DNA from 2 places in the Lysinibacillus sp. FN11 genome. Region 1 is predicted to be linked to the other one. Evidence: a T-box and tRNA genes for the amino acid it is inferred to sense, from the RefSeq annotation. Region 1 holds a T-box; the other holds one or more tRNA genes.
The links. A T-box is a leader RNA that pairs with one kind of tRNA and senses whether it is charged. The one in region 1 lies ahead of cysS (cysteine--tRNA ligase), so its partner is inferred to be a tRNA-Cys.
Positions count from the first base shown of each region.

Region 2: it has a tRNA-Cys gene. The T-box ahead of cysS (cysteine--tRNA ligase) is inferred to sense a tRNA for this amino acid. The anticodon was not compared.

Region 1 is NZ_CP102383.1:4,141,365-4,150,801, reverse strand. Features, by position in the region: gene ispF (2-C-methyl-D-erythritol 2,4-cyclodiphosphate synthase) at 1-313, shown strand, start outside; gene gltX (glutamate--tRNA ligase) at 404-1,864, shown strand; T-box leader at 1,915-2,133, shown strand; gene cysS (cysteine--tRNA ligase) at 2,195-3,595, shown strand; gene NP781_RS21880 (Mini-ribonuclease 3) at 3,580-4,020, shown strand; gene rlmB (23S rRNA (guanosine(2251)-2'-O)-methyltransferase RlmB) at 4,020-4,772, shown strand; gene NP781_RS21870 (NYN domain-containing protein) at 4,775-5,287, shown strand; gene sigH (RNA polymerase sporulation sigma factor SigH) at 5,356-6,003, shown strand; gene rpmG (50S ribosomal protein L33) at 6,080-6,226, shown strand; gene secE (preprotein translocase subunit SecE) at 6,275-6,460, shown strand; gene nusG (transcription termination/antitermination protein NusG) at 6,815-7,348, shown strand; gene rplK (50S ribosomal protein L11) at 7,578-8,003, shown strand; gene rplA (50S ribosomal protein L1) at 8,120-8,818, shown strand; ribosomal protein L10 leader region at 8,872-9,017, shown strand; gene rplJ (50S ribosomal protein L10) at 9,050-9,437, shown strand, end outside.
Region 2 is NZ_CP102383.1:3,500,580-3,510,016, reverse strand. Features, by position in the region: rRNA gene NP781_RS18565 (16S ribosomal RNA) at 182-1,733, shown strand; rRNA gene NP781_RS18560 (23S ribosomal RNA) at 1,915-4,841, shown strand; rRNA gene rrf (5S ribosomal RNA) at 4,953-5,068, shown strand; tRNA gene NP781_RS18550 (tRNA-Asn) at 5,085-5,161, shown strand; tRNA gene NP781_RS18545 (tRNA-Ser) at 5,167-5,258, shown strand; tRNA gene NP781_RS18540 (tRNA-Glu) at 5,283-5,357, shown strand; tRNA gene NP781_RS18535 (tRNA-Val) at 5,376-5,451, shown strand; tRNA gene NP781_RS18530 (tRNA-Met) at 5,478-5,552, shown strand; tRNA gene NP781_RS18525 (tRNA-Asp) at 5,556-5,631, shown strand; tRNA gene NP781_RS18520 (tRNA-Phe) at 5,643-5,715, shown strand; tRNA gene NP781_RS18515 (tRNA-Thr) at 5,728-5,803, shown strand; tRNA gene NP781_RS18510 (tRNA-Tyr) at 5,813-5,896, shown strand; tRNA gene NP781_RS18505 (tRNA-Trp) at 5,910-5,983, shown strand; tRNA gene NP781_RS18500 (tRNA-His) at 5,996-6,071, shown strand; tRNA gene NP781_RS18495 (tRNA-His) at 6,107-6,182, shown strand; tRNA gene NP781_RS18490 (tRNA-Gln) at 6,187-6,261, shown strand; tRNA gene NP781_RS18485 (tRNA-Gly) at 6,267-6,341, shown strand; tRNA gene NP781_RS18480 (tRNA-Cys) at 6,351-6,424, shown strand; tRNA gene NP781_RS18475 (tRNA-Leu) at 6,472-6,552, shown strand; gene NP781_RS18470 (ABC transporter permease) at 7,361-8,392, shown strand; gene NP781_RS18465 (ABC transporter ATP-binding protein) at 8,395-9,084, shown strand; gene NP781_RS18460 (S-layer homology domain-containing protein) at 9,184-9,437, shown strand, end outside.

The DNA of each region.
Region 1 (9,437 bases):
AGGGGATATTGGCCGTCATTTTCCAGATACAGACCCTGCATTTAAGGACGCGGATTCAGCAAAATTATTAGAGTATATTTGGAAGATTGTTGAGGACAAGGGTTATTCTCTAGGTAATGTCGATTGTACCATTATGGCACAACGTCCTAAAATGGCACCCTATATTGGGCAGATGCAACAACGTATCGCTGAATTATTACACGCAGAGCCTTCACAGGTAAATGTTAAAGCAACTACAACTGAACGATTAGGTTTTACAGGTCGCGAGGAAGGTATTGCGGCAATGGCAACGATTCTATTGATCAAGAAATAAATGTGGATGAACCCCGCTTTTATTTCCTGTAACAGAGTGGTAAAATGAACAAAGTCAATTTTTGATCGAAAATTTAGGAGGCTTTTAATTATGACGAAAGAAGTTCGCGTTCGTTACGCGCCATCTCCAACAGGTTATTTACATATCGGTGGAGCGCGTACAGCATTATTCAATTATTTATATGCAAAACATCATAACGGTAAATTCATTGTACGTATTGAAGATACGGATATTGAACGTAATGTAGAGGGCGGAGAAGCATCTCAGCTAGATAACCTAAAATGGTTAGGTATTGAATATGATGAGTCCATTGATATTGGTGGACCTTATGCGCCTTATCGTCAAATGGAACGTCTTGATATCTATAAAGAACACGCTGAAAAACTATTAGAGCAAGGTGTAGCCTACAAGTGTTTCTGTTCTTCTGAAAAGCTTGAAGCATCTCGTGAAGAACAAAAAGCAAGAGGTGTAGCTGCTCCTACTTATGATGGTACATGTCGCCACTTATCAGCAGATGAAGTTGCTGCTAAAGAAGCGGCAGGTGAGCCATACACAATCCGTATGCGTGTACCTGAAAATGTAACATACGAATTTGAAGATCTAGTTCGTGGACAAGTTACATTTGAGTCTAAAGATATTGGTGATTGGGTACTTGTAAAAGCTAATGGTATTCCAACATATAACTATGCAGTTGTTTTAGATGATCACTTTATGGAAATCTCTCACGTTTTCCGCGGTGAGGAGCATTTATCGAATACACCTAAGCAAATGATGATCTTTGATGCATTTGGTTGGGAATATCCACGCTTTGGTCATATGACATTAATTATTAACGAAAACCGTAAAAAACTATCAAAGCGTGATGAATCGATTATTCAATTTGTTACGCAATATAAAGATTTAGGTTATCTTCCTGAAGCGATGTTTAACTTCTTTGCGCTACTTGGTTGGTCTCCAGAGGGAGAAGAAGAGATTTTCTCAAAAGAAGAATTTATTAAAATTTTTGATGAAAAACGTCTTTCAAAATCACCATCTATGTTCGATAAACAAAAGCTAACATGGATGAATAATCAATATATTAAAAAGTTGTCTTTGGAAGAAGTTGTAGCATTATCTTTACCACACCTACAAAAAGCAGGCTTATTACCTGAAGAATTGACTGCAGAGCAACATGCTTGGGCGACGGATTTAATCGCGCTTTATCATGACCAAATGAGCTTTGGTGCAGAAATTGTCGAATTATCTAGCCTATTCTTTAACGACCATATTGAATATGATGAAGAAGCAAAAGAGGTTTTAGCAGGAGAGCAAGTACCTGAAGTAATGGCAGCATTTAAAGCGCAATTGGAAGAGCTAGAAGAATTTACACCAGATGCGGTAAAAGCTGCAATTAAAGCTGTACAAAAGACAACTGGTCATAAAGGTAAAAATCTGTTCATGCCAATCCGTGTTGTGACAACTGGTGAAACACATGGACCAGAGTTGCCGAACGCCATTTGTTTAATTGGTAAAGAGAAATCAATTGACCGTGTGGAGAAATTTGCACAATAAAGATAAATTTATTGACAATTCATTCTTTCGTTGTAAAATGTATTTACATTGAAAAAGCGTTGATAAGGAGAAGTAAGTGGCGCATGCTCTTAAGAGAGGACCATCATCGGCTGAAAGTGGTCTGAGCCTAGGCAAAACTGAAATGCACCTTTGAGCATAAAGCTGAACGAGAGTAGGCTTTATCGAATCATCCCCGTTAATGGATGTCCAAAGTGGAAGGCTTTTTGTCTTCAATCAGAGTGGAACCACGCAAATCGAGCGTCTCTGTCATTCCTTTTAGGAGTGATAGAGGCGCTTTTTTTATTCAACAGAAAAGGAGAGTGAAATACAATGGGTATTCAAATTTTTAACTCATTAACACGACAAAAGGAAACCTTTGTACCGTTGGAAGAGGGCAAGGTAAAAATGTATGTCTGCGGTCCTACGGTTTATAACTATATCCATATTGGGAATTCACGTCCTGTAATTGTTTATGATACAGTACGTCGTTATTTTCAGTATAAAGGCTATGATGTAAAGTTTGTTTCCAATTTTACGGATGTAGACGATAAAATTATTAAAGCTGCAAATGAGCTTGGTGAAGAAGTACATGAATTAACAGAGCGTTTTATTGCAGCCTATTTTGAAGATGTTACAGCACTGGGATGCAAAAAGGCAGATGTTCATCCACGTGTGACAGAGCATATGGACGATATCATTCAATTTATTCAAGTGCTAATTGAAAAGGGCTACGCTTATGAGTCTGCTGGAGATGTGTATTACCGTACTCGTAAATTTGATGGCTACGGTAAATTATCACACCAATCAGTTGACGATTTAAAAATCGGTGCTCGTATTGAAGCAGGCGAGAAAAAAGATGATGCGTTAGATTTTGCTTTATGGAAAGCTGCTAAGCCAGGTGAGATATTCTGGGAAAGCCCATGGGGAGATGGCCGTCCAGGGTGGCATATTGAGTGTTCTGTAATGGCTCGTGAACATTTAGGAGATACTATTGATATTCATGCTGGTGGGCAGGATTTAACTTTCCCTCACCACGAAAATGAAATTGCTCAATCAGAGGCACACAATGATAAAACATTTGCGCGTTATTGGATGCATAACGGGTATATTAATATAGATAATGAAAAGATGTCCAAATCTCTTGGGAATTTTATTCTTGTGAATGATATCCGTAAACAAATTGACCCGCAGATATTGCGTTTCTTCATGCTATCTGTCCATTATCGTCATCCAATTAACTTTGCGAAGGATCTAGTAGAAGCTGCTGCGTCAGGTTTAGAGCGCATTCGTACAGCATACAACAATGTGAAGCACCGCCTTACGACTACCGTAAGCTTAGGAGATCATTCAGAAGAATGGCTGAACAAAATTACGGAACAAAAAGCGCATTTTGAAGAGGCAATGGACGATGATTTTAATACAGCCAACGCTATTTCTGTATTATTTGAAGTAGCTCGTATTGCTAATATTTATTTAAATGAAGCCAATACTTGCAAGAAAGTATTAGAAACCTTTATTGAAACCTTTGAAGTACTAGGTGACGTCTTAGGTATTGAATTTGCAAAAGAAGAAGAACTATTAGACGAAGAAATTGAAGCATTATTACAAGAGCGCGTCGAGGCACGTAAAAATCGTGATTTTGCTCGTTCTGATGAGATCCGTGACCATTTGCAAGCCCAAGGTATCATTTTAGAAGATACACGACAAGGAACTAGATGGAAACGAGGGTAATTAAGTTGGATAAACTTCGCAATGAAGATGTTAAACAATTAAAAGCGCTGGCGTTAGCCTATATGGGTGATGCCGTATTGGAACAAAAGGTCCGAGAATATTTGCTACGCTCTGGTCGTGTTAAACCAAACACACTACATCGAGAGGCAACTCGCTACGTTTCAGCAAAAGCGCAATCTATGATCGTTCATCGCATGATAGATGAAAATTATTTAACAGAGGAGGAATTGGCTGTGTTCCGCCGTGGACGCAATGCCAAATCCGGCTCTGTACCAAAAAATACGGATGTCCAAACCTATCGTAATAGCTCAGGCTTTGAGGCGGTGCTTGGTAGTTTATATTTATTGAATGAACTAGAACGCGTCTACGAAATCATTGCATATGCTATTCAAATAATCGAGGAATCAAAAGGAGTGTCTAAATAATGGCAGAACAGAATGGTGAAATTATTGCCGGTAAAAACCCAGTGTTAGAAGCACTTCGTTCAGGCCGCGATATGAATAAAGTATGGATTGCAGAAGGAGTAAAGAAATCTGGCGTCAATGAACTGCTAGATTTAGCCCGTGAACGTGGTGTTATAGTTCAATTTGTCCCAAAAAAGAAAGTTGATCAATTATCAAGTGCTAATCATCAAGGAATCGTTGCTTCTGTTGCCGCTTATAAGTATGCTGAACTTGAGGATTTATTTGCAGCAGCGGCTAATAAACAGGAAGATCCTTTTTTCTTAATCTTAGATGAGTTAGAGGATCCTCATAATCTAGGGTCTATTATGAGAACGGCTGATGCTATAGGGGCACATGGTATTATTATTCCTAAGCGCCGTTCAGTGAGTTTAACAGCAGTAGTGGCAAAGGCATCTACAGGAGCGATTGAACACGTTCCAGTTGTACGTGTAAACAACCTTGCTCAAACAATAGATGAATTAAAAGAACGCGGTATATGGATTGCAGGGACAGATGCAAAGGGATCAGCAGATTATCGAAAAATGGATGCAACATTACCATTAGCCATCATTATCGGTAGTGAGGGCAAAGGGATGGGGCGTTTATTAAAAGAGAAATGCGATTTTTTATATCACTTACCGATGGTTGGGCATGTCACATCACTGAACGCATCAGTAGCAGCGGCTTTATTAATGTACGAAGTGTATCGTAAACGTCAAGAAGCGATTGAATAACAATGAAAAACATTTTGCTTGTTGATGGCTATAATATGATTGGATCTTGGAAAGAGCTGCGGCCATTGCGTGATACGAATTTTGAGGATGCGCGTAGAAGGTTGATAGAACTCATGGCTGAATATAAAGCAGCGATGGGTTGGCGCGTAATTATTGTTTTTGACGCACATCTTGTACCAGGAGTAGAGCAATCTTATATAGAAAATGATGTAGAAGTCATTTATACACGAAAAAATGAAACAGCAGATGAACGTATTGAAAAAATGACGCATGAATTAAAGGCTAGAAATGTACAAATTCATGTAGCAACTTCTGATATGGCAGAGCAAAGTGTTATATTTGGGAATGGTGCCTTAAGGAAATCGGCTAGAGAGCTAGAAATTGATACAAGTATTATCCAACATAAAATTACTCACGATGTGAAGCGGAAGCAAGAAAGTAAGCCGCCTTCTCGTATAGAATTAAAGCCAGATGTTGCGCTCGCGTTTGAAAAATGGCGACGAGGGTTGAAATGATTGATTGACGCATATTTTCCAATTCCGTTATACTGTTTCTAATTATCTGTTGTGGCTGAGGTGATACCATGTTTAAAAATAGCATTGTACAAGTGACACAAGATTTTGAACGATTCAATGATGAAGAGCTTATTGAAATGGTGCATCAAGGTAATACAGATGCGTTGGATTATTTGATTACGAAATACCGTTTGTTAGTAAGAGCGAAGGCAAGATCCTATTTTTTAATCGGAGCAGATAAGGAAGATATTGTACAAGAGGGCATGATAGGCTTATATAAAGCGATTCGTGATTTTAAAGGTGATAAGCTTGCATCATTCAGGGCTTTTGCAGAGTTATGCATTACAAGGCAGATTATCACAGCTATTAAAACAGCAACTAGGCAAAAGCATATACCTCTAAATTCCTATATTTCTTTGGACAAGCCTATATTCGACGAAGAGTCAGACCGAACGCTTATGGATGTACTAACGGGTGCTATTATGGATGATCCAGAAGAATTGATGATTCATAGAGAAGAGTTTGGATATTTAGAAGAAAAGATGAGTGAGATTTTAAGTGAATTAGAGCTACAAGTTTTAGCCTTATATCTAGACGGTCAGTCTTATCATGAAATTTCCGCCAAATTAAATCGTCATGTGAAATCTATCGATAATGCATTGCAGCGGGTAAAACGTAAATTAGAACGTCATTTAGTCCTTGAGGAAATGTCTTAGCCCATATAGGCTTTATTGACATTGACAAATATAGGTGTTAGTCTTAAAAAGACAAAGTGCCGAAAAAGGTGATTATATGGCAAAAAAAGTCGTGCTAAATTGTGAGAAATGTGGTTCGAGAAATTACACGTTCCCAGCTAAAGAAGGTTCAACTGTACGTCTCGAATTAAAGAAATTTTGCTCGCATTGCAATGAACATACAATGCATAAACAAACGCTATAAAATGATATGTAAATAGACAGATTTGATTGATTCGGAGGTTAAGCTAGAATGGGCAAGATCAAAAGCTTTTTCAGCGATGTAATGTCAGAAATGCGCAAAACAAGCTGGCCGAAAAGTAAAGAACTGACGAAATATACAGTCGTTGTAATTTCAACTGTTGTCATTATGGCTTTATTTTTTGTGTTAGTTGACTTAGGTATTTCATCATTATTCCGCTGGTACTTAGATTTATAATTTAGTAAATAGCATATTTTTGAAATAGCCCGTCCATTGCAATAACGGGTTTTTTCGTTTGTTTTATCTTCATTCAGCAGAAAACTCCATCTAATTGGATCGATGAGATGGGTGAAGTGAAGCGCAAAGCAGTAAAATCTCCTCATTATGATAAATACTACTAGGAGAGTATGATAGTAGCGATAGATGACTATGCTAGTTTCGGTATATATCATCGAGCTTTCGCAAGTAATTAGCGAAAGCTATATTTTTCTAATGAGATGTTTGTGAAAAGAGTAAAAATGCATTGAGCGTATCGCGATTCATTTTCACTTTTATTTGTAAGGGAGGGACGGACGAGGAGTCCTAGTAGTTATGGAGAAAAATTGGTATGTTGTTCATACGTATTCAGGGTATGAAAACCGTGTAAAAGCAAACCTAGAGAAACGTGTAGAAACAATGGGAATGCAAGATAAAATCTTCCGTGTGATTGTTCCTGAGCACGAAGAAACAGAAATGAAAGATGGAAAAAAACGTACAATGATGCGTAAAGTTTTCCCTGGTTATGTGTTAGTAGAGTTAATCATGACAGATGATTCTTGGTATGTAGTTCGAAATACGCCTGGTGTTACGGGCTTTATCGGTTCATCTGGTGGAGGAGCAAAACCAACACCGTTATTACCTGAAGAAGCCGATCGTTTACTGCAGCAAATGGGTATGACCGATAAAGTTGTAGAAGTGGACATTACTGTTGGTGAAGCAGTAGAAGTATTAGAAGGGCCGTTTGCTCATTTCCAAGGGCGTGTTGAAGAAATTGACACAGAAAAAGGTAAAATTAAAGTGACGGTTGATATGTTTGGTCGCGAAACAATTATGGAGCTAGATTTCGAACAAGTTCAAAAATTATAGTTCTAACAATAGAACACTACATGCTAATTGGTAGATGTTTCGCAGATTTTGTTAATTACTACTTGCTTAAAAAAAGTAAAAGTGGTATCATTTCATAGGTCAGACTGTCATACTTTTGTTTGACGTCTGTAATGATAATTTTAATGTTATCGGCACTTAGCTGACAGACAGATATTGAGTGGGAGGGGCAACCCAATTACCACATCACGGACTTAAGGAGGTGTGTCTCGTGGCTAAAAAAGTTATTAAAGTTGTAAAACTTCAAATCCCTGCTGGTAAAGCTAACCCAGCTCCACCGGTTGGTCCTGCATTAGGTCAAGCGGGTGTGAACATCATGGGATTCTGTAAAGAATTTAATGCGCGTACTGCTGATCAAGCTGGTCTTATTATCCCAGTTGAAATTTCAGTATTCGAGGATCGTTCTTTCACTTTCATTACAAAAACTCCACCTGCAGCAGTTCTACTTAAAGTAGCAGCTGGTATCCAATCTGGATCTGGTGAACCAAACCGTAAAAAAGTGGCAACGGTTAAACGTGATAAAGTTCGCGAAATCGCTGAAACTAAAATGCCAGACCTTAACGCTGCTTCAGTAGAAGCTGCTATGTTAATGGTTGAAGGTACTGCACGAAGCATGGGTATTGTTATCGAAGACTAATCCCATTTACTTGATGTTTTGTTTTTTGGAAGGTTGCGAAGTTTCTTTGTGAACACGCAACCTTTATTCGTGGGAGGTAAAATCCGCTATAACCACAATCAAGGAGGAAATATATAATGGCTAAAAAAGGTAAAAAACTGCAAGATGCAGCAAAATTAATTGATCGTAACGCACTATACACTGCACAAGAAGCAATCGAACTTGCTCAAAAAACTAGCACAGTAAACTTCGACGCTACTGTAGAAGTTGCTTTCCGCTTAGGTATTGATACTCGTAAGAACGACCAACAAATCCGTGGCGCAGTAGTGCTACCAAACGGTACTGGTAAAACTCAACGCGTATTAGTATTTGCAAAAGGTGAAAAGCTTAAAGAAGCTGAAGCAGCTGGTGCTGACTATGTAGGCGATGCAGAATATATCCAAAAAATCCAACAAGGTTGGTTTGACTTCGATGTAATCGTAGCAACTCCTGACATGATGGGTGAAGTTGGTAAACTTGGTCGTGTATTAGGACCTAAAGGTTTAATGCCAAACCCTAAAACTGGTACAGTTACTTTTGATGTAACAAAAGCTATCGAAGAAATCAAAGCTGGTAAAGTAGAATACCGTGCTGATAAAGCTGGTATTATCCACGCTCCTATCGGTAAAGTTTCTTTCTCAGCAGAAAAATTAGTAGAAAACTTCTTAGCTGTTTTTGATGTAGTACAAAAAGCAAAACCTGCTGCAGCTAAAGGTACTTACATGAAATCTGTAAATGTTACAACTACAATGGGTCCAGCGGTTAAAATTGACGCTTCTAACGTAGTAGTAAAATAATTTATATATATGTATTGACGATAGTGGCTATACGTGATACTATAGTTGCTGTTGTGAATTATCCATTTGTACCGTAGACAGTAGGAGTGACTTGTCACTTAATGTTCCTACCGAGGACATCGGAATTCAGATTCTTATTTAAAGATGATGACTTTCAGCCTCTGTGTCTATTTGACTCGGAGGCTTTTCTTTTGTCGGTATAAATGACCCATTCTAATAGGAGGTGTCATCATGAGCAAAGCAATCGAAAACAAACAAGTACAAGTTCAAGAGATTACTGAAAAATTCCAAGGCGCTGCTTCTGTAGTAGTTGTGGATTACCGTGGTCTTAATGTTGCACAAGTAACAGAGCTTCGTAAACAACTTCGTGAAGCTGGCGTTGAGTTCAAAGTTTACAAAAACACTTTAACTCGTCGTGCTGCTGAAGCTGCTGGCCTTGAAGGAATCAACGACGTATTAGTTGGTCCTAACGCAATTGCGTTCTCAAATGAAGATGTTGTAGCGCCTGCTAAAATCATCAACGAGTTCGCGAAGAAAAACGAAGCTTTAGAAATTAAAGCTGGTATTATTGAAGGTACTATCTCTTCTGTTGAAGATGTTAAAGCACTTGCAGAACTTC
Region 2 (9,437 bases), 640 kb from region 1:
TTTGAATGAGATGTTAATATAAAGAAGTCGCTGAAAAACGACTTAAATAATGAACCTTGAAAACTGAACAAGCAAAACGTAATCAATAAAGTTTTAAGTAGCTAGTTTAACTAGTGAACGAAACATAATTTTGGACATCAAACATGATGCCAGCAAAACAATTTGAGCTAATCAAATTTCTTTTATGGAGAGTTTGATCCTGGCTCAGGACGAACGCTGGCGGCGTGCCTAATACATGCAAGTCGAGCGAACAGAAAAGGAGCTTGCTCCTTTGACGTTAGCGGCGGACGGGTGAGTAACACGTGGGCAACCTACCCTATAGTTTGGGATAACTCCGGGAAACCGGGGCTAATACCGAATAACCTCTTTTACTTCATGGTGAAAGACTGAAAGACGGTTTCGGCTGTCGCTATAGGATGGGCCCGCGGCGCATTAGCTAGTTGGTGAGGTAACGGCTCACCAAGGCGACGATGCGTAGCCGACCTGAGAGGGTGATCGGCCACACTGGGACTGAGACACGGCCCAGACTCCTACGGGAGGCAGCAGTAGGGAATCTTCCACAATGGGCGAAAGCCTGATGGAGCAACGCCGCGTGAGTGAAGAAGGTTTTCGGATCGTAAAACTCTGTTGTAAGGGAAGAACAAGTACAGTAGTAACTGGCTGTACCTTGACGGTACCTTATTAGAAAGCCACGGCTAACTACGTGCCAGCAGCCGCGGTAATACGTAGGTGGCAAGCGTTGTCCGGAATTATTGGGCGTAAAGCGCGCGCAGGCGGTCCTTTAAGTCTGATGTGAAAGCCCACGGCTCAACCGTGGAGGGTCATTGGAAACTGGGGGACTTGAGTGCAGAAGAGGAAAGTGGAATTCCAAGTGTAGCGGTGAAATGCGTAGAGATTTGGAGGAACACCAGTGGCGAAGGCGACTTTCTGGTCTGTAACTGACGCTGAGGCGCGAAAGCGTGGGGAGCAAACAGGATTAGATACCCTGGTAGTCCACGCCGTAAACGATGAGTGCTAAGTGTTAGGGGGTTTCCGCCCCTTAGTGCTGCAGCTAACGCATTAAGCACTCCGCCTGGGGAGTACGGTCGCAAGACTGAAACTCAAAGGAATTGACGGGGGCCCGCACAAGCGGTGGAGCATGTGGTTTAATTCGAAGCAACGCGAAGAACCTTACCAGGTCTTGACATCCCGTTGACCACTGTAGAGATATAGTTTCCCCTTCGGGGGCAACGGTGACAGGTGGTGCATGGTTGTCGTCAGCTCGTGTCGTGAGATGTTGGGTTAAGTCCCGCAACGAGCGCAACCCTTGATCTTAGTTGCCATCATTTAGTTGGGCACTCTAAGGTGACTGCCGGTGACAAACCGGAGGAAGGTGGGGATGACGTCAAATCATCATGCCCCTTATGACCTGGGCTACACACGTGCTACAATGGACGATACAAACGGTTGCCAACTCGCGAGAGGGAGCTAATCCGATAAAGTCGTTCTCAGTTCGGATTGTAGGCTGCAACTCGCCTACATGAAGCCGGAATCGCTAGTAATCGCGGATCAGCATGCCGCGGTGAATACGTTCCCGGGCCTTGTACACACCGCCCGTCACACCACGAGAGTTTGTAACACCCGAAGTCGGTGAGGTAACCTTTTGGAGCCAGCCGCCGAAGGTGGGATAGATGATTGGGGTGAAGTCGTAACAAGGTAGCCGTATCGGAAGGTGCGGCTGGATCACCTCCTTTCTAAGGATTATTTCGGAATACAAACCTTGGGTTTGTAAGATTACGTTTTGCGTTCAGTTTTGAAGGTTCATTCTATCTGAATGAAACACTTCAAAACTTGTTCTTTGAAAACTGGATAAAACGACATTGAAATTGTAACAAACACATTTATTTTTTAAGTTTTTTATAGGCTTAATAACTTGGTTAAGTTATTAAGGGCGCACGGCGAATGCCTTGGCACTAGGAGCCGAAGAAGGACGGCACTAACACCGATATGCTTCGGGGAGCTGTAAGTGAGCTTTGATCCGGAGATTTCCGAATGGGGGAACCCACTACGTTTAATCGCGTAGTATCTTGACGTGAATACATAGCGTCTTGAAGGCAGACCCAGGGAACTGAAACATCTAAGTACCTGGAGGAAGAGAAAGAAAAATCGATTCCCTGAGTAGCGGCGAGCGAAACGGGAAGAGCCCAAACCAAGAGGCTTGCCTCTTGGGGTTGTAGGACACTCAATACGGAGTTACAAAAGAGCGAGTTAGATGAAGCGACTTGGAAAGGTCCGCCAGAGCAGGTAAAAGCCCTGTAGTCGAAAGTTCGTTCTCTCCTGAGTGGATCCTGAGTACGGCGGAACACGTGAAATTCCGTCGGAATCCGGGAGGACCATCTCCCAAGGCTAAATACTACCTAGTGACCGATAGTGAACCAGTACCGTGAGGGAAAGGTGAAAAGCACCCCGGAAGGGGAGTGAAAGAGATCCTGAAACCGTGTGCCTACAAGTAGTTAGAGCCCGTTAATGGGTGATAGCGTGCCTTTTGTAGAATGAACCGGCGAGTTACGATTACGTGCGAGGTTAAGCTTTAGAAGGCGGAGCCGCAGCGAAAGCGAGTCTGAATAGGGCGAAATAGTACGTGGTCGTAGACCCGAAACCAGGTGATCTACCCATGTCCAGGGTGAAGGTGAGGTAACACTTACTGGAGGCCCGAACCCACGCACGTTGAAAAGTGCGGGGATGAGGTGTGGGTAGCGGAGAAATTCCAATCGAACTTGGAGATAGCTGGTTCTCTCCGAAATAGCTTTAGGGCTAGCCTCGTGATGAGAATACTGGAGGTAGAGCACTGTTTGGACTAGGGGGCCATCCCGGTTTACCGAATTCAGACAAACTCCGAATGCCAGATATTTATACACGGGAGTCAGACTGCGAGTGATAAGATCCGTAGTCAAAAGGGAAACAGCCCAGACCACCAGCTAAGGTCCCAAAGTAATCGTTAAGTGGAAAAGGATGTGGCGTTGCACAGACAACCAGGATGTTGGCTTAGAAGCAGCCATCATTTAAAGAGTGCGTAATAGCTCACTGGTCGAGTGACGCTGCGCCGAAAATGTATCGGGGCTAAACGATTCACCGAAGCTGTGGATTGACATCTACGATGTCAGTGGTAGGAGAGCGTTCTAAGTGCGTTGAAGTCAGACCGGAAGGACTGGTGGAGCGCTTAGAAGTGAGAATGCCGGTATGAGTAGCGAAAGACGGGTGAGAATCCCGTCCACCGTATGACTAAGGTTTCCTGAGGAAGGCTCGTCCGCTCAGGGTTAGTCGGGACCTAAGCCGAGGCCGATAGGCGTAGGCGATGGACAACAGGTTGATATTCCTGTACCACCTCCTCACCGTTTGAGAAATGGGGGGACGCAGTAGGATAGGGTAAGCGCGCCGTTGGTTGTGCGCGTCCAAGCAGTAAGGCGTGTGTGTAGGCAAATCCGCACACTGTAACGTTGAGCTGTGATGGCGAGTCCGTATGGACGAAGTTCCTGATTTCACACTGCCAAGAAAAGCCTCTATCGAGGTGAGAGGTGCCCGTACCGCAAACCGACACAGGTAGTCGAGGAGAGAATCCTAAGGTGTGCGAGAGAACTCTCGTTAAGGAACTCGGCAAAATGACCCCGTAACTTCGGGAGAAGGGGTGCTCTTGAGCGTGCAAGCGCATGAGAGCCGCAGTGAATAGGCCCAGGCGACTGTTTAGCAAAAACACAGGTCTCTGCAAAACCGTAAGGTGACGTATAGGGGCTGACGCCTGCCCGGTGCTGGAAGGTTAAGAGGAGTGGTTAGCGCAAGCGAAGCTGCGAATTGAAGCCCCAGTAAACGGCGGCCGTAACTATAACGGTCCTAAGGTAGCGAAATTCCTTGTCGGGTAAGTTCCGACCCGCACGAAAGGCGTAACGATCTGGGCACTGTCTCAACGAGAGACTCGGTGAAATTATAGTACCTGTGAAGATGCAGGTTACCCGCGACAGGACGGAAAGACCCCGTGGAGCTTTACTGTAGCCTGATATTGAATTTTGGTACAACTTGTACAGGATAGGTAGGAGCCAGAGATCTCGGAGCGCCAGCTTCGAAGGAGGCGTCGGTGGGATACTACCCTGGTTGTATTGAAATTCTAACCCATGCCCCTTAGCGGGGCAGGAGACAGTGTCAGGCGGACAGTTTGACTGGGGCGGTCGCCTCCTAAAAGGTAACGGAGGCGCCCAAAGGTTCCCTCAGAATGGTTGGAAATCATTCGTAGAGTGTAAAGGCACAAGGGAGCTTGACTGCGAGACCTACAAGTCGAGCAGGGTCGAAAGACGGGCTTAGTGATCCGGTGGTTCCGCATGGAAGGGCCATCGCTCAACGGATAAAAGCTACCCCGGGGATAACAGGCTTATCTCCCCCAAGAGTCCACATCGACGGGGAGGTTTGGCACCTCGATGTCGGCTCATCGCATCCTGGGGCTGTAGTCGGTCCCAAGGGTTGGGCTGTTCGCCCATTAAAGCGGTACGCGAGCTGGGTTCAGAACGTCGTGAGACAGTTCGGTCCCTATCCGTCGTGGGCGTAGGAAATTTGAGAGGAGCTGTCCTTAGTACGAGAGGACCGGGATGGACACACCGCTGGTGTACCAGTTGTCTTGCCAAAGGCATCGCTGGGTAGCTATGTGTGGACGGGATAAGTGCTGAAAGCATCTAAGCATGAAGCCCCCTCAAGATGAGATTTCCCATTACGCAAGTAAGTAAGATCCCTCAAAGACGATGAGGTAGATAGGTTCGAGGTGGAAGTGTGGTGACACATGGAGCTGACGAATACTAATCGATCGAGGACTTAACCAAAACGTTTGAAACATTCAATGCACCGTTTATCCAGTTTTGAAAGAATAAAATATTAGAATATACTTGTAATTTTTATAAGATATGTTATAATAAGTATTGTCTTTCAAATAGTCTAGTGATGATGGCAAAGAGGTCACACCCGTTCCCATACCGAACACGGAAGTTAAGCTCTTTAGCGCCGATGGTAGTTGGGGGCTTCCCCCTGTGAGAGTAGGACGTCGCTAGGCTATATACCAAAATTATTCCGAAGTAGCTCAGTTGGTAGTAGCACCTGACTGTTAATCAGGTTGTCGCAGGTTCGAGTCCTGCCTTCGGAGCCATTCTTGGAGAGTTGTCCGAGTGGCCGAAGGAGCACGATTGGAAATCGTGTAGGCGGTTAACACTGTCTCAAGGGTTCAAATCCCTTACTCTCCGCCAGCACTTTGATTTGTTCCAAACGATGGCCCCTTGGTCAAGTGGTTAAGACACCGCCCTTTCACGGCGGTAACACGGGTTCGAATCCCGTAGGGGTCACCATTATTTCAATACCCAGATGGAGGATTAGCTCAGCTGGGAGAGCATCTGCCTTACAAGCAGAGGGTCGGCGGTTCGAGCCCGTCATCCTCCACCATTATTTTAACAACACTATAGTATTATCGCGGGGTGGAGCAGTGGTAGCTCGTCGGGCTCATAACCCGAAGGTCGTTGGTTCAAATCCAGCCCCCGCAACCAAATGGTCCCGTGGTGTAGCGGTTAACATGCCTGCCTGTCACGCAGGAGATCGCCGGTTCGATCCCGGTCGGGACCGCCATTTTTTAATATGGGTCAGTAGCTCAGTTGGTAGAGCATTAGATTGAAGCTCTAAGTGTCGGCGGTTCGATTCCGTCCTGACCCATCTTGTTTTTTTGCCGGTTTAGCTCAGCAGGTAGAGCAACTGACTTGTAATCAGTAGGTCGTGGGTTCGATTCCTATAGCCGGCACCAGATTTTCCCGGAGGGGTAGCGAAGTGGCTAAACGCGGCGGACTGTAAATCCGCTCCTTAGGGTTCGGCGGTTCGAATCCGTCCCCCTCCACCAGTTTTATTATTTTAGGGGCATAGTTCAACGGTAGAATAGAGGTCTCCAAAACCTTTGGTGTGGGTTCGATTCCTACTGCCCCTGCCAATTAATTTTATGGCGATTGTGGCGAAGTGGTTAACGCACCGGATTGTGGTTCCGGCATTCGTGGGTTCGATTCCCATCAGTCGCCCCATCTAATATAAAATTAATAAACATCATAATACAATGGCGATTGTGGCGAAGTGGTTAACGCACCGGATTGTGGTTCCGGCATTCGTGGGTTCGATTCCCATCAGTCGCCCCATTGTTGGGGTATAGCCAAGCGGTAAGGCAACGGATTTTGATTCCGTCATGCCTAGGTTCGAATCCTAGTACCCCAGCCATTTTTGCGGAAGTAGTTCAGTGGTAGAACACCACCTTGCCAAGGTGGGGGTCGCGAGTTCGAACCTCGTCTTCCGCTCCATGTATGACTGGCGGCATAGCCAAGTGGTAAGGCACGGGTCTGCAACACCCTTATCACCGGTTCAAATCCGGTTGCCGCCTCCATATTTTAACTGTTAATCGGTTTATCCGATTTTTTTTATCTCCATTATGCCGGTGTGGCGGAATTGGCAGACGCGCACGACTCAAAATCGTGTTCCTTTGGAGTGTCGGTTCGACCCCGACCACCGGTATCCATTACAACGAAGAATCCTTGATATATCAAGGATTCTTTTTTTGTTGTAAAAAATTATAAAAAGTATATAAGCATAGATAAAAGAAAGGTGGACTTAATGGGTCTTATTGTTGCGTTTACGTCAGTTATATTTTGTGCTGTATTAGCAATCTAAAGCTATTTAAAGGATATCTTGCGTATACAAACTATATCCATATTAATATGGTAACTTTTTAACATGGGTAGTACTCATCAGCTCTGATATTTCTTTGCTTATCCATACGTTGTTACGCAAGTCTCTGTCAAACAACTATAAATCTTCTGCAGTAGAAATGATATCTCCAGCTGCAAACGCTGCAGAATGATGGATGACAGATCCTACTTTGCCCTCAATTTGTTAAATGTTGATCGATTTTTCAGCCATACTTCCAGATAGATTACTATGATTATTACGTCCTAAATAATAGTAAAACTACTATAGACACTATGACAATAACAAGGGTAGAACTAAAGAAATTCTTAAAAATTTTTTCATGTATATACCTCTCGAATTATGTAATCTGTTAAACAAACCTTACTATAAGTTTTATAAAATATATAATTGTTATAAAAAATACCAATTCATTTATAGTAGGAGAAATTTTGTTAGCAAAAAAGATTTTAGCAAGTAAAGATAAATAAGATTCAAAAAAGAAGCCACTCTATGGGATAAAAATGCCTTTATAGAGCGGCTTTTTATAGGATCTCTACATTTTAACGATTAGTTCATGCTCTGTTCATTTAACAATTCTAAGCTAGGAGTAATTAAAGAAATGGAGGGGTTAGTGATGAATCTTGCCTGGAAAGAAATGAAGAAGAATAAAGTACGGTTTTTAATCTTGGGCTCCATTATCTTCCTAGTTAGTTTTTTAACGTTTATTATTTCGGGTTTAGCAAATGGTCTGTCACAGGATAATGCAGCTTTAATTAAGGATTTACCGAAGGGACAATTTTATATGGCTGAGGATGCAGATGGCACGTTTAATCTTTCAAGAATCGATAGCCACCTGCAGCAGAAAGTCATAAGTAAAGAAAAAGAGGCAGTAGCTTTTTCGATCCAGATGGGCTTTTTAAATGATCAGGATGATAAACAACAAAGTGTAGCCTTTGTGACATCAACGGAATCTTCACTTTTTAGCAATGTGCATCAAGACGAGGTGCTTTTGGATAGCTCACTACAAGATAAAGGAATACAAGTTGGAGATATATTAACGAATAATCAATACAGTGGAAAGTTCATTGTAAAAGGTTTTGTAGAGCAAAAAAAATATAGCCATGCTCCCGTTGCTTATATTAGTGAAGAGGCCTACCAGGAGATGTATCGAGTAGCTGATAAACAGTTGATTTTTGTACCAAATAGTGAGCCAAATGATATTAAGGGATTGCAAGCATATAGCAATAAAGAGTTTCTCAAAACTATCCCCAGTTATAATGCGGAACAATTATCTTTAAATATGATTATATGGTTCTTAGTTGTGATTAGTGGGATGTTGTTTGCTATTTTCTTCTACATGATGAATGTACAAAAAATTGGCTTGTATGGCATTTTAAAAGCGATCGGATTAAAAACAAGTAAGCTATTTAAAATGATCTGGACACAGATGGCTATTATTACAATCTTTTCACTTGTGGTATCTGTCAGTCTTAGCCAGCTATTTAATATAGTTGCTCCTAAAGGGATGCCATTTACTTTAACAATAGGCACTACAACACAGTTATCCGTTGTATTCCTCCTCATAGGCTTTATTGGTGCGACCTTGTCAGGAATGCAAATTAAAAAAATTGAACCTTTACAAGCAATACAGCAGGGGGAGGCTTAATCATGACGTTATTTACAATTGATGAAGTACGAAAAACGTTTAAGAATGGTGAAGTGGAGGAAGAGATCTTAAAGGGCATCAATTTTTCTTTAAAAGAAGGAGAGATTACAGCATTGGTAGGTGCTTCGGGCTCTGGGAAAAGTACATTATTAACGATTGCTGCTGGACTACAACCAGCAACAGATGGGCAAGTGCTATTTGAAGAGCAGAATCTTACGACGATGAAAACTGAACAGGTACGAAAATTACGTGCAAGTAAATTCGGCTTTGTTTTTCAATTTGCTCATCTTGTTCCATTTTTGACAGTAGAGGAACAATTGCTATTAATGCTAGATGTGGCTGAATCTCCATTAAAAAAGAATGAACAGAAATATGAAGTCAATCGGCTATTGAAGTTAGTCGGAATGGAACATCGTAAAACTGCCTACCCTTCCTCCTTGTCAGGGGGAGAGAAGCAGCGTGTAGCAATTGCACGTGCTATTATTCATCAACCGAAAGTATTATTTGCTGATGAACCAACGGCTAGTTTAGATTCCCAGCGCTCCAAGGAAATCATGTTGCTACTAAAAGAATTAACTAAAACATTAAATATTACAACATTAATGGTGACGCACGATGAGGAAATGCTTACTTACACAGACCGTATTATTAGAATAAGCGACGGTGTCGTGTTAACAAATACTATGTACTAATAAGAATGACCACAATCATATAATTTATGGTTGTGGTATTTTTGTTTGAAGAGTAAGAAATGGTTTGGAGGGGTAAAGGATCGAGGAAGGAGGGAAAACATGAAAAAACTATTGAAACTAGTGTGTTTGATCCTAATTACGGTTGCCATATTACCTAAGGAAGCACAAGCGGCAAGCTTTATAGATTTAGCAGATGAAACATTATCAACAGAAATTAATTATTTAGTGGATCAGGAAATTGTAAAAGGCTATTCAAATAACCTGTTCAAACCAAATGAAAATGTAACGAAGGCACAGGTAGCTGTTATATTAACTCGTGCTTTAGCGTTAAATAAAATCAATATAGAGAATCC